Regions from separate parts of the Pseudoalteromonas sp. AS84 genome, predicted to be linked through region 1. Evidence: predicted binding sites of a transcription regulator. Region 1 holds the regulator's gene; each other region holds the start of a gene.

Region 1 (3,563 bases):
TTTATAAAACTATGATTGATCGACAATAACTTGGTAAAGCTCAGCATCTGATTTTGCACAGCGTAACTGTTTACAAAAATCTTTGTTGTTTAGTTTATCAGCAATGGTTGCGAGAGTCTTTAAGTGCTGTTGGTTATCGCCATCTGGTACGATGAGTGCGACAAAAATATCAACAGGACGATTATCTATTGCATCAAAATTTATTGGAGTTTCGCTAACGAGTACTAAAGCTAAAGGCTCTTCTGCACCGCTCATTCGACCATGAGGAATGGCAATACCACGCCCAATACCTGTACTACCCAGTTTCTCTCTGCTCATTAAAGCAGTAAGGATATCCTGTTGCGGTAAATACGGAAGTTTGTCGTGAGCAAGTTCGCTAATGAACTCTAAAATTCTTTTTTTGCTATTAAAAAGGACCGCAGCTTTGCTGCAGTCCTGGCATATAAGTGAGCTTAATTTCATCATATTAGTGTCGAGCAAGCTTCTCTTTGTGTTTAATTACTTGTCGATCGAGCTTGTCGATCAACGAGTCAATGGCGGCATACATATCTTGATGTTCCGTAGAGGCAAATAGCTCAGCACCACTTACATGTATTGTAGCTTCTGCTTTTTGATTTAATTTTTCTACATCAAGAATGACATGAACATTATTAATATGATCAGAGTGTCTTTCTAGCTTCGCAAATTTGGTATTAATATAGTCTCTTAGTGAATCGGTTAATTCTACGTGACGACCAGTTAAGTTTAGTTGCATAAGCATTACCCTCTTTTTTTTTGCGTCTTAGATCAAGCTTTTACGCTGATTTGACGGTGGAATAGCCAGAGATTCGCGGTATTTTGCGATTGTACGTCTTGCTACTTTAATTCCTTGCTCAGCCAATATATCCGCTATTTTACTATCACTCAATGGTTTTGCTGAGTTTTCTGCAGCGATTAATTTGCGGATAAGTGCACGAATTGCTGTAGATGAACATTCACCACCGTTTTCGGTGCTTACATGGCTTGAGAAAAAGTATTTAAGCTCAAATATACCACGGGGTGTATGCATATACTTTTGAGTTGTTACGCGCGAAATTGTTGATTCGTGCATTTCTACCATTTCAGCAACATCATTTAAAACCATCGGTTTCATTGCTTCAGGTCCGTGTTCAAAAAAGCCTTGTTGTTGCTTAACAATACAATTAGTTACTTTTAAAAGCGTGTCGTTTCTACTTTCTAAGCTTTTAATAAACCATTTAGCTTCTTGTAAATGCGAGCGAATAAACTGGCTGTCACCACTCGATTTTACAGTGCGAGACATTGCAGCGTATTGGCTATTAACACGAATTTTAGGCATGCTATCTGGGTTTAACTCAACAACCCAGCGGCCTTTAATTTTTTTAACCGACACGTCTGGAATAACATACTCAGATTCTTCTCTTACAATAGTATCTGCTGGCTTAGGACTAAGAGTATGGATTAATGTCATTACTTCTTTAAGCTCTTCTTCTTTGAGCTTGGTTTTCTTCATTAATGTACGATAGTCACGAGCAGCTAATAAATCAATATGCTCGGTTAAAATCATTTTTGTTTCATTAATGTAAGGTGTTTCTTTATCAAATTGGTTAAGCTGAATACACAAACACTCTTGTAAACTACGTGCAGCAATACCGACAGGATCAAACAGTTGGATGCGCTTTAATACAGCTTCAATTTCATCAAGTTCGACTTCGTTATCATCTTCGTTTTCTTGATTAAAGCTTTCTAAAATCTCTTCGCAGCTTAGTGTTAAAATACCTGAATCATCAACGGCTTCTACGATGGCAATAGCAATAGCTTCGTCTGTAGGGCTAAATGGCGTTAATTGTAACTGCCACATTAAATACTCATGGAGCGTCTCTGTAGAGGCACCTTGATAAATTGATTCATCTTCAGGCATTGGACCCGATGATGCTGCAGGAGCGGCACTCATGTACTCATCCCAGCTAACATCCATAGCCATGTCGTCACTTAGCGTGTCTTTCGCAAGTGCTTCACCACTATCTTGTTCGTATTCGCTTGGAGCATCATCGGCAGATGCGCTAACAGTTATGTCATCGGTATCAGCTTTTTGCTCGTTTTTGCCAGCAGCATCTTCTGAGTAGTCTTGTTCTTCAACCTCTAATAGCGGGTTGCTGTCGAGAGCTTCTTGTATTTCTTGCTGGAGATCCAATGTACTGAGTTGCAACAAACGAATAGCTTGTTGCAGCTGTGGAGTCATTGTAAGTTGCTGGCCCATGCGCAGCTGTAGTGATTGCCTCATGTATCTCTAACAATCCTTTTATGTTGTTATAATTAATACTAGCAGATGCTTAAAGACATGGCGTAAATGTTACAGCCTAAATTGCTCGCCTAAGTAAACATCGCGTACTGTTTTATCATTTAATACGTGTTCTGGAGTACCTGATGCAATCAGCTCCCCATGAGAAACAATGTAGGCTTTTTCACAAACATCAAGGGTTTCTCTTACGTTATGGTCGGTAATTAATACTCCAATCCCACGATTTTTAAGATGTTCTATTATTTTCTTTATATCTAATACTGAAATTGGATCAACACCAGCGAACGGTTCATCCAGTAATATAAATTTAGGATCTGCTGCCAGCGCACGTGCTATTTCAACACGACGACGTTCGCCACCTGATAATGCCATACCTTGGCTATCACGAATGTGTTGTATGCTAAATTCATCTAATAATTTATCGAGAGTGTCTTCTCTAGCTTGTTTATTTAACTCTTTGCGCGTTTCTAAAATAGCCATTAAGTTTTGATAAACAGTTAGCTTTCTGAAAATTGAAGACTCTTGCGGTAAGTAGCCTATGCCTAATCTAGCACGACTATGCATAGGTAAAAGAGTAATATCGTTATCATCTATCGATATTTTACCTTTATCGCTAGGCACAAGGCCTACAATCATATAAAACGTGGTTGTTTTGCCTGCGCCGTTAGGGCCAAGTAAGCCAACAATACTGCCAGCTTTTACTTCAAGGCCAACGTTTTTTACAACTTCACGGCCTTTATAGCTCTTTGCTAATAGTTCTGCTTTTAATGTGCTCATGGTTGACCTTTGTCGCTTTTTTTACTTTTTTTAGTTTCAATGGGTACTAAAATTGTATGAACGCGGTCAGTTGAGTTTTCATCTTTTTCGGCACTGATTAGCTGCTGCTCAATGTCGTAGGTAATGCTTTTAGCATTTATTTTTTGTCCTGCTTGCGATACCTGTGCATTACCAACAAGCGTTAAAAAACGCTTAGATACATCGTAACGTACTTCGTCAGCACTGGCGCTCATAGTCGTGCCGTCTGATTGCTTCTCTTCAAAGTGGGCAGGGCTACCAGTGGCAATTAATAATTGCTTATTATCACCAAGTTCATCGCGTTTATGTACTTCGAGACGGTCGGCTGTAATACGGCGGTTACCGTGAATAATTTCAACGTTTTTCTCAAAAATCCCGACATTAGCTTTTAATTGACCTTCTTGCTTATCGGCGCTTATTGATATTTGATTTGCAGCAGGCTGTGTATTTGGCTCTGCAGCACTGCTAT
Region 2 (3,563 bases), on a different contig from region 1:
ATGATTGCCGTTAATATATTTCCTGGCGATATGCTCTTAAAAAACTTTGGTGTAAGTAAGCACAAACGTATTATTTTTTACGATTACGATGAAGTTCAATACCTAACCGATATGAACTTTAGAGCATTACCAAAAGCAAAGAGTTACGATGATTATTTAATGGATGAGCAAAGTTACTCTGTTGCACCACAAGACGTATTTCCAGAGCAGTTATGTACCTTTGTAATGCCTAATCCTATGTATAAAAAGTTTTTCCTCAGCACTCATCCAGAGCTAATAGATGTTAGCTTTTGGAAGCAGGCACAACAAAATATAAAAAATGGTCAGGTAAGTCATATTTACCCATACCCGACAGCACAGCGATTTATTCACCACTGGTAAGCGCTAAAGGACACACAATGAATATAAGTAAAATAGATTTAAATTTACTCGTTTATCTCGATACATTGCTTCGAGAATGCAACGTAACACGAGCTGCTAATCAATTGAGTATTACGCAACCCGCAATGAGTAATGGCCTTAAACGACTTCGTAACCTATTTAACGACCCTATTTTAGTTCGTACCAGCGATGGTATGGTCCCGACAGAGCGCGCTTTAGAGTTACAACCTGTTATTCGTGGCATATTAATGACGCTTGAAGAAACTCTAGCACCTAATAGAGAATTTGAGGCAAGCCAGAGTAAACGTGTATTTAGAATAATGGCCAGTGATTACGCTGCAAGTACGTTAGCGCCAAAGCTTTTAAGTAAACTACACGAAGAAGCCCCCGATACTACTTTAGATATACTCACACCAAGTGACGTAACCTTTCATGACGTAGAAAACGGTAAAGTAGATATGGCAATCAACCGCTTTGAAAACTTACCTCAGTCTTTTCATCATAAACGTATTTGGAAAGACAGTTTTTGCTGCTTAGTTAAGGCCGACAACCCTATTATTGAAAGCTTTAGCCTCGACAGCTACTTAAAAGCACGCCATATATGGGTGAGTAAAACAGGTTTTGGTGTAGGTGTGGGCATGGACCCTAAAGATGTGCAAAAACTCGGCTGGGTTGACGAAGCACTTGCCCACTTTGGTAAACATCGTAACATTGCCACTTTCACGCGTAACTATCATGTAGCGATTCATTTAGCTAAAGAGAAAAACTTGATTGCGACCCTTCCTTCAAAAGCCGCAAATATATACTTAGATGATCCGGGGCTTAAAATTTTAGAGCCACCGTTTCCGATTCCACCTTTTGAACTTGATATGATTTGGAGCCCACTGCTGCATCGCGATGCGAGCCACATCTGGTTACGCCAAAAAGTAGCTGAGGTAGCTGAAGAGCTAAAATAACTTTATTACACAATATAATGTAAAAATTGCTAGGTTAATACTTTCCTCATTAACTTAGCCCCTTCCTGTAATAAAATTAAATCAATAAAATCAAATGACTACATAAAAATAAAAACGTGGAACGTACATTGCTTTTATTAAATTGAACTATACATTCATTTAATAAAAGAGGTCATTATGAACACCCATCAAGGATCAGAAGTAAATCATATTACTGACATCATTCAAGTTATGAACAGCGGCATCGATTTTTATCAAAAAGCACAGGAAAAAGTTGAAGACCCTGCTATTGGCGCACTTTTTCAGCGTATGATAGATGCCCGAAAAGTGAGTGTCGAGCGTCTGCAGCCATATGCAATTAATGAAAAAGGCGAACGCGAAGATGGTTCATCTTTCGCAGTTGAAGCACGACGTGCATATACAGCCCTATTGACTACTTTCACTTCACATAACGACAGCACGTATGTTAAAGAGCTTGAAGAAGTAGAAGATAAAACGCTTGAAGAAATTAAAGCCGCTATGGATAAACCGCAACCAGCTGATTGCGAAGCAGCACTGGCTAAAACATTATTAACGATGCAAAGCTGCCATGCAGAAATGAGCCGTATGCAAAAGCAGTAAGCTTACATAACGCATAAATACAACCCAGCCTAGCGCTGGGTTTTTTATTACCTCTAATACCAATCTGTATAAATCCTTAAGCAATTTAACGAATTAAATTACTCTATAACGATGCTAAATAGACCCCATATATAAGCAGATTGCTATAAACACCACCTTATTTCTCCACATTTTAAATACATAATAAATACAAAAATTTAATGTTATTAGAATGTTTATTTAACCACGCTTTATTTTTGCTGTGCTAATTTTGTTATTAGGTACCTAAAACCTTGCTGTGGCGCCGCAGCATTTAATTAAAAATAAGGTCCAATATGAAAAGTAAACTAAGTAAACTGCAAAATAATGCTGATGTAGATATGACCCCGATGTTAGACATAGTGTTCATATTACTAATTTTCTTTATTGTAACTACATCTTTTGTAAAACCTGTGGCTATTGAATTAAACCGACCACTCGACAGCCCTCAAATAGATAAGCCTGTTAAAAATGCTTTATTTAGAATTGATGAAAGTAACGGAGTATATTTTTCAGGGAGGTTAATTGGTTTAGAGCAAGTTACGTCTAATTTAGCGATGTTCGCGGCTAAATATGAAATAAGTTCGGTACTTATAACCGCAGACGAAAACAGTACACATAATACTTTAATGAGTGTAATGAATAATATTAAGCAATACGATGATTATTCAATAAGTTTGATTTCTAAATAAAATCAGCCCAAGCTAAAACAAAAAAAGGGCCTTACGGCCCTTTGAGTTAAATAACGAAAGGGAGGTTATTAATTAAAAACGGTATTCTGCACCTACGTAGTAGTAAGCACCGTTAAATCCAAATGGAGCCGAGCGACGTGAGTAGTCAAACACACCTGAGCTACTTATTACTGTGTTGCCACTAGCATCCACAATAGTACCTGAGCGAGAGTTACCTATTTCGTTTTTATCTGGGTAAACGTCAAATAAGTTATTTGCACCAATGTTTACCGACAAATCTTCAGTAACGAAGTAGTTAACTTTAACGTCAGTTAAAATTTCTGCGCCATACGTTTGACGACCACCATCTTCTACTGTGTACTCACCAAAGCGATTAAGTGACAGGTTAACTGTCCAATCATCACGTTGATAAAGTGCACTTAAGTTAATGCGATCCTCAGGTTGCCACTCTTCTATAATAGAGATATCTTCCGCTGAAAATATATCGTCTACACTTACTGTCTCAAGGCTTGAGCCAGCAGGAGAAAATAACGATACAACATCTGTTTTAGTGAAGTTAGCTGCAAGTGTAAAATCAAGCGTACCGCCTAAACCTTCAGTGTTCCACGTTGCTACAAAATCAACACCACGAGTTTCAGTATCAGCACCATTTAAGAAAAACTGCCCTACGCCAGCCCCCGCACTATTTAATGCAGCATCAAGGCTTGTAGATAAACCTTTACCTAAGCGGTCACTAATTACAATACGGTCGTCAATATCAATTGAATAGTAATCAACGGTTACATTAATATTATCTGTAACGTTATACACAATACCTAAACTACGGTTTTGTGATTTTTCTTCTTTAAGCTTTGGAATACCTAAGCTTTGCGCAAGTGTTGAATCATTTCTAAAT
Region 3 (3,563 bases), on a different contig from region 1:
AAGCCGACGAATGCCAGATCTATACAGACGTTGACGGCGTATATACTACAGATCCTCGTGTTGAACCTAACGCGCGCAGAATGAGCCAAGTTACCTTTGCCGAAATGCTGGAGCTGGCAAGTTTAGGGGCGAAAGTTTTGCACATTCGCTCAGTAGAAGCTGCAGGTAGACACAATGTGCCACTTAGGGTGCTTTCGAGCTTTAATCCTGATGAAGGCACATTAATAAGTTTTGAGGAGAACGATATGCCAAGCAAGGTGGTATCGGGGATTGCGTTTAATCGTGACGAATGTTTAATTAAAGTCGATGGTGTGCCAAGCGGTACACAATATCTTTCAAAAATATTGAAACTTTTTGCTGATAATGGCATCGAAATAGATATGATTAATCAAGTTAATCATATCTTTGAAAAAATAGACTATGCTTTTACTGTGCACTCGAATGATTATCTGCAAGCACTTGAATTATTGAGCGAAGATCAAGCTCAACTCAGTGCTCAAAATATAAGCGGATTACCAACAGTCGCTAAAGTGTCTGCTGTTGGAATGGGTATGAAATCGCATTCTGGTGTAGCAAGTTTATTTTTTGATGCATTAGCGCAGGAAAATATTAATGTGGTTTTAGTCTCGACTTCTGAGATCAAAATTTCAGTTTTAATAGATGAAAAGTACCTAGAGTTGGCTGTTCGTGCATTACACAAAGCATTTTTAACAGAAAATGGATAGATTGAGAGTTTTTACTTACTTTTCAGTCTAATTTTCATTAGTATGTTTAAGCGGAATCTTATAATTTTTATTGGAACATGGGAGCAAGAGAATGCTAATACTAACTCGTAGAGTAGGTGAAACCCTAATGATTGGTGACGAAGTAACAGTTACTGTTCTAGGTGTTAAAGGAAATCAAGTTCGAATCGGTGTTAATGCACCAAAAGACGTATCAGTGCATCGTGAAGAGATTTACATGCGCATACAAGCTGAAAAGTCGAACCCTAATCCGGGCAATGCTTAATCAACACGTATACGTAGCTGAGTAATTAACTCAACTAGTCAAAAGCCACTCACTGAGTGGCTTTTTTGTTTATAAAAGCGAGTGTTTCTGGGGTTAATATTTGTTTTGAAATATACTGCATGCCGCTTTTATTTTTAATAATAATACCTTGCTGCGTATCTATTACTTCGCTTATGTCTTGCCAAGTTAGCTGAAAGCTTTTGTAATGATTAGCCGATTTAATACCTTCTTCATCAAAGGTAAGTGTTACTTCTGAGCCTGATGCTCTGCTGAGCATTTGTCTGGTTACCCACCAAGGTCTGCGATAGTAAAAAGCGACGCACTCTAGTACACCTAGCATGATCATAAACGATCCTAAGTAATGATCGTTTAAAACATAAATGCCAAATAAACCAAGCGCAACCAGTAGTACAAGTAAAAAGTACTTAGGTTTGGCGCGTTTACTGTACGGGAGTGACTCATCAAAGCACTCATAAAAGTAGGGTTTATCTAGCGTGTAGGTTGTTGTAAATGCCATATTGCCTTGCTTTAAATATCGTTTTTTTTATTTTAACAAGCTAATCGCTAAATGAGCAGCTTTATAGTCAGCGATTTTATTACAGACACAAAAAAACGGCCCTAAGGCCGTTTTTTAGCGATAAAAGAAGAATTAACAGTTAGTTTCTTCAGCGTTTACGCCTTCTTTAACATTTTCACATGCATCTTCTACTTTGTTTTGCACGTCAGTTACTGCTTCGTCAATACGTTCGCCTGCGTCTTCTGCATGGTTGTCTTCACAACCCATGATGAAAAAACTTGCGAATAGACCGATTAGTGCTGCTTTTACAGTTGTTGAATTCATAATGTAATTCCTTGTAAGTTTTAATTAAATTTTAGTGTGTTAGTTGAATGCTTTATCTACCTGGGCGATTTACCACGTAGTGCACCTGAAACTAATGAAATCACTAAAAGTACTAAAAAGATAAAAAATATAATTTTTGCTATACCAGCTGCGGCACCTGCGATGCCACCAAAACCTAACACTGCAGCGATTAAAGCAATAACTAAAAATGTAATTGTCCAGCGTAACATTGTTTTCTCCTTGGTTATCAAATTTGCTCATAATAACTAATGCCAGTTACATGCCAAAGTTTATTTTTTATTAATATCAATGACTTATGTTTTTTGGTTATGTGTTTAGTTATTTGTTAGTTAGTAACTTTTACGCTTTGTTATGTAAGTTATTCACACTGTTACAAATTGCTGGCAAAAATCTACTGAGAATAAATTTTTTGGTAAGACCAATTAACAATTGGTGCGTGTTTTTGTACTTATTATAAAGTTTGGTGTGTATTTTTATTAAGTTGAATAGTTAATTAACAACTTCTATATAACTATTAGCTATAGTCGTTATTTCCTACGTGTATTGTAGGGCGCATGGTTGCTGGGTTATGGCATGTAAATAAGTTGAGTGTTATGTTGTTTATAGTTTAATTGGTTTTACCAATTTACAAGATGTAGACAAAGCGACTAGTTTTGTTATCATCCAGTGAATAAATATTTAATTAAATCGATTTTTTATTTTCGATATGGGTTTCAAGGGGGAGAAAAATGGATATAGGTGCTCTACTCACAACGGCTGGTAGCTTAATGCTAACTGGTATGGTTGGGGTGTTTGTATTTCTGTCGATATTAATTGGTGCAGTAACGCTTATGTCTAATTTGGTGACGCGCTTTAGCGAACCAGAGGCATCACCAGCTAAATCACCGTCTTTTAAATCTCAAGGTGTGCCTAATGAGCACATCGCTGCTATTAGTGCTGCCATTGCTCAGTACAAATCAAATAACAAATAAGGGGCACACACATGGCTAAATTAAAATTAACAGAATTGGTATTACGCGATGCGCACCAATCATTGCTCGCAACACGTATGCGCTTAGACGATATGCTACCTATTGCTAGCAAGCTAGATGATGCAGGTTATTGGTCTATTGAATCGTGGGGCGGTGCTACATTTGATTCGTGTATTCGTTATTTAGGCGAAGATCCTTGGGAGCGTATTCGTGCGCTTAAAAAAGCGATGCCTAATACTAAACAGCAAATGCTATTACGCGGTCAAAACCTATTGGGTTACCGCCATTACGCTGATGACGTAGTTGAAAAATTTGTAGAACGCGCACACAAAAATGGCGTTGACGTATTTCGTATATTCGATGCAATGAACGATGTACGCAACCTTGAAACAGCGATTAAAGCGGCTATAAAAGTAGGCGCACACGCTCAAGGTACTATTTCGTATACAGTTAGCCCTGTTCATACGCTTGAAATGTGGCTAACTCTTGCTAAGCAATTAGAAGATTTAGGTTGTCACTCAATTTGTATTAAAGATATGGCGGGTTTATTAAAGCCATACGATGCTGAAAAACTAATTAAAGCACTTAAAGAAACTGTATCGGTTCCTATTGCTATGCAGTGCCATGCTACAACGGGTTTAAGTACTGCGACTTATCAAAAAGCGATTGATGCAGGCATTGATATGCTTGATACCGCTATTTCATCTATGAGTATGACTTAC
Region 4 (3,563 bases), on a different contig from region 1:
CCAGGTAGAGAATCCATACCAAGCTCCGTAGCTATGTTCTGATGCAGGATCCTGTTTAGCCACAAGCATATAATAAAGTGCCATTAATGCATTCATGATAGCCAGCGCAATTACGCCGCCAAACAAACCAAACCATACTTGGCCTTCTGCATTTTGCTCTATACTTTGGCGAATCATTTTTTGCTCGCCAATCGTCGCATCAATAGTTGATGCTGCTACTTGCTCATTAATCAAAAACTGCATATCAACAGTGGAATAAAAAATATAAATACTCGCCATTGAAACTAAAGACATGACTATAAAAGCAAGCCATGACCAACCTCTGGCGTGTTCAACACCATTGAAAGCTTTACTAGGACTTATATAAATATCGAGTAGGGCGCTAAACGCGTTAGGTGATTTCATTATTATTCCTTTATACCTATTTTATGGCTAGGCAGTTATAAATGCCCAGTGACTAGGTAATAGAATAAAGGAAAATGTATGTATTGTTTTCATTCAATTGTAACGGTTTGTTAACAGGTGTGAAGGGGCTTGTTCAAAAATAAGAAAAGGGCCAAAAGGCCCTTCGTGTTGCAGCAAGTAACACATTCTTTCTTATAAATTAAAGTCTACAGAATAAGCAACGTAAGCTTTAATATCTGAGTCATCCATATCTGTATCAGATAAACCAAAAGTGAACCCATCTTTCGAAATTGATACACCGTAATCTAAGATATTATCATCGCCAATAAAGTCACCAGAGTAATGGCCCAAGTGAAGTGCCATTTCAGTGCCGTTACTGCCAACAGCAAAACCGTAGTCAGCTGTCAGGTAAAGTGAATCACCAAAGTCTGTACCATCACCACTTGCAGCTGATGTTGCTAGTACTGAAGCACCAAAGGTAAAGCCTTCAACACTGATGCTACCGTAAATTTCAGAGAAATCTGCGTCAGCTTCAGAGGCTGCGTCTGGGTAAGCGTAATAAATATAGCCAACATCATAGCTAACGCTTTCGTTAATGTCGCCACCAAAGCCTGCATATAAATCAAGCTCATAGGTCATTTCATCTGCCCACGATGCATTTGAAGCCCAAGTACCTGCATAAAAGCCCGATTCATTAGCGTAATCAATACCGCCTGAAATAGCTGCATCGCCCCCAGTTTGCTCTTGACCACGCCATAAGTAGTTTGATGTTGCCGCTGCGTTTGCTGTTACTTCAGCATGTACGGCTGTTGACGTTAAAGATGTTGCGCCCATTAATGCTATAGCACTGATAGCGATTGTTTTTTTTAGTTTTAGCATGTCCATTTCCCGTTATATGATTTTTGCTCGCCAAGGTTTTTATTATGTAATCGGAACCTTTAGGCTGACGGCTTTTTATTGTTTAACTAACGGGATAATTGCACTGTATGTGCCAGCTTCATTATTTTTTATTAAAAATTATTTTTTATTTATTAAAAACATGAGCTTGAATTTTATGAATAGGATGGGGGGTAATATGAAGGAAGATGTTGCGCACATTGCTGGTGCATAAATTAACCTAGCCGCACCATAAAAGTACGGCTAAATTAGAAGATTTTAACCGAATATAGTGCGCATAAGGCTAATTGTTTCGTTTACGCTGCGACCTTTTTGTACTTCACTCACAATTGAATCACGTTTACTGCGAATATGCTCAGGAATATCGTCAGCAGCAAGTGCACGGTCTACTAATATTTCTGCAGACTCTTTACCTCTACGCTGAGTTTTACCTGTAGTAGTTGTAGTACGTTTAGGCTTGGTTAGCAGTTTAATGTAGTTAGAGTTATCTGGTGTTTTAGCATCAGCGTAGTGAAAGAAACATGGAATTAATGCTTTAATAGCAACCAATTGTTCTTCTAACTCATTACTAGGTTTAGCCATTTTGTACCATGACATAGCTTGAATACCTTTTACGATATCTTGCCAGTAACGCTCAAAATCACTATTTTTAAGTTTAGAAACACCAAGGGCACCACATAATGCATCTAATCGATTATTTGTAATCGGAGTAAATAAATCAGGGCGACGCATTGCAAGCAGTCGTGTTGCAGGCGCAAGTGTTGGTTTTTCGTTGTTGTCGGTGAATATTTTTGAATAAGCAGCAACAAATTGTTGATATTCGTATTGAGTAATATCACCTTCAAGTGGAATATTCACTAGTGCATCGTCAAAAGCACCTGGTAAATCACCAAGCATTTGATGGAAGCTCTTTGCACTTTTTGTAGATGCAAACCATTCAACGTCAAAGTTGTATGTGCTTGGATCAAGTGATGCCATGTGCTTACCGCTAAACGCAAGTAAGTCTTCAGGAATCATATCTTTAAGAGACTGTTCACGAATGCTTTTGATGTAGTCTACCAAACGAAGCTGTTCATCAAGTGCAATAACATCTTTGTGTTGTTCTACAAATACACTTACAACAGGCCACGGAGCAATACGTAAAGTTTTAACCTGTAAAAAGCTGATAGCTGAAATAAGCTGATCGTGTAGCTTCTTAAGTACTGGTAACTGCTGTGGCTCTAGTAAATCGTAGTTCATACGATCTCTGCTTGCACTTAGCAATTCGTAACACCAAGGTAAAAAATCATCAGGGTGGTTTTCTACTTTCACGGCCATAAGGTTAAGGCTTAACTCTGAAGATTGCTTCAGAATGTTCTGATAGATTTGATTTTCTTGTTCGCCTAGCGTCATTTTTGACGGTGAAATTAGCAGTTTTTTCATGCCTTGTAGAATCTCCGGTTTAGATATATATTTTTTTGCTGGTCTATTTTAGCGCAATTACGCTAATAACAACAGCGCTGTCCTCCATACGTTGCAATTGAAGTGACTAAATCAGTATTTTTGCTAATAAAATGAGACTAATGCTTTAACATGTATCAATCATTTTCATCCAGTACAAAGAGACTTTCGACTGAGGTATTAAAATGCTTTGCTATTTTTAGAGCAATTATTACCGACGGCGTAAACCGGTTTGTTTCTACGGTACTTATTGTTTTGCGCGACACGTTAATAGCATCAGCAAGTTCTTGCTGTGAAAGCCTGGCTTCTTTTCGATACTTTGCTATGTTATTTTGCATTTCCTCTCCTAATCACGATTTTGCCAAAGCAATGAAGCGCCATATACCAAGAGCATGATACCTAGGTAGAATATTGCCATAGTTGCATGCGAGACCTCGCTAGCTATTTCATTACCTTTATAAAAAACTCCAAGAAGGCAAAATACAAATGCAAAACTTAAATGTTTATAGGCATTAGTATCAATGGTGTTTAGAAACTCATCTTTATAAGCGTATTGAAAATACATTTTTAACGGAAAGCCCCCTTTAATGAGGTAAATAATCACTATAACTACATAAAAAAAAACGCCCATTCCAACAGTTAAAAGCCCTCCAATATGTTGATCTTGTTTTATTAGTGAGTAAACACAGAGAAGTAAACAAACTATCCCTGCGCTTAAACTAATCCATATGTTTTGACCCATAAATTGTTCTTCAGTTTTAATATCCTGTTGTTTCATAGTATTCATCCTGTGATAGTATTTTATTTTTTGTAACCTTTGG

What was found. The regulator sigma-54, encoded in region 1, starts transcription at its own class of promoters, with help from an activator protein. The targets are predictions, from matches to a motif close to GTTGGCACGNNNNTNGNNT.
Region 2: the regulator sigma-54 is predicted to act here: its motif matches at 1,453-1,471, upstream of WNY79_RS16590 (PA2169 family four-helix-bundle protein).
Region 3: the regulator sigma-54 is predicted to act here: its motif matches at 2,119-2,137, upstream of WNY79_RS10060 (DUF1328 family protein).
Region 4: the regulator sigma-54 is predicted to act here: its motif matches at 1,383-1,401, upstream of WNY79_RS16355 (TorF family putative porin).

The regions. Positions count from the first base shown of each region.
Region 1 is NZ_JBBMQY010000016.1:74,406-77,968, reverse strand. Features, by position in the region: gene ptsN (PTS IIA-like nitrogen regulatory protein PtsN) at 10-462, opposite strand; gene hpf (ribosome hibernation promoting factor) at 467-754, opposite strand; gene WNY79_RS15455 (RNA polymerase factor sigma-54) at 782-2,281, opposite strand; gene lptB (LPS export ABC transporter ATP-binding protein) at 2,351-3,076, opposite strand; gene lptA (lipopolysaccharide transport periplasmic protein LptA) at 3,073-3,563, opposite strand, start outside.
Region 2 is NZ_JBBMQY010000019.1:25,030-28,592, forward strand. Features, by position in the region: gene aceK (bifunctional isocitrate dehydrogenase kinase/phosphatase) at 1-381, shown strand, start outside; gene WNY79_RS16585 (LysR family transcriptional regulator) at 399-1,337, shown strand; gene WNY79_RS16590 (PA2169 family four-helix-bundle protein) at 1,515-1,958, shown strand; gene WNY79_RS16595 (biopolymer transporter ExbD) at 2,273-2,668, shown strand; gene WNY79_RS16600 (TonB-dependent receptor) at 2,741-3,563, opposite strand, start outside.
Region 3 is NZ_JBBMQY010000008.1:19,314-22,876, forward strand. Features, by position in the region: gene WNY79_RS10040 (aspartate kinase) at 1-725, shown strand, start outside; gene csrA (carbon storage regulator CsrA) at 817-1,008, shown strand; gene WNY79_RS10050 (YcxB family protein) at 1,058-1,525, opposite strand; gene WNY79_RS10055 (hypothetical protein) at 1,658-1,849, opposite strand; gene WNY79_RS10060 (DUF1328 family protein) at 1,906-2,079, opposite strand; gene WNY79_RS10065 (OadG family transporter subunit) at 2,599-2,841, shown strand; gene oadA (sodium-extruding oxaloacetate decarboxylase subunit alpha) at 2,853-3,563, shown strand, end outside.
Region 4 is NZ_JBBMQY010000018.1:78,499-82,061, forward strand. Features, by position in the region: gene WNY79_RS16350 (YIP1 family protein) at 1-405, opposite strand, end outside; gene WNY79_RS16355 (TorF family putative porin) at 598-1,284, opposite strand; gene WNY79_RS16360 (hypothetical protein) at 1,561-2,724, opposite strand; gene WNY79_RS16365 (helix-turn-helix transcriptional regulator) at 2,880-3,080, opposite strand; gene WNY79_RS16370 (hypothetical protein) at 3,089-3,520, opposite strand.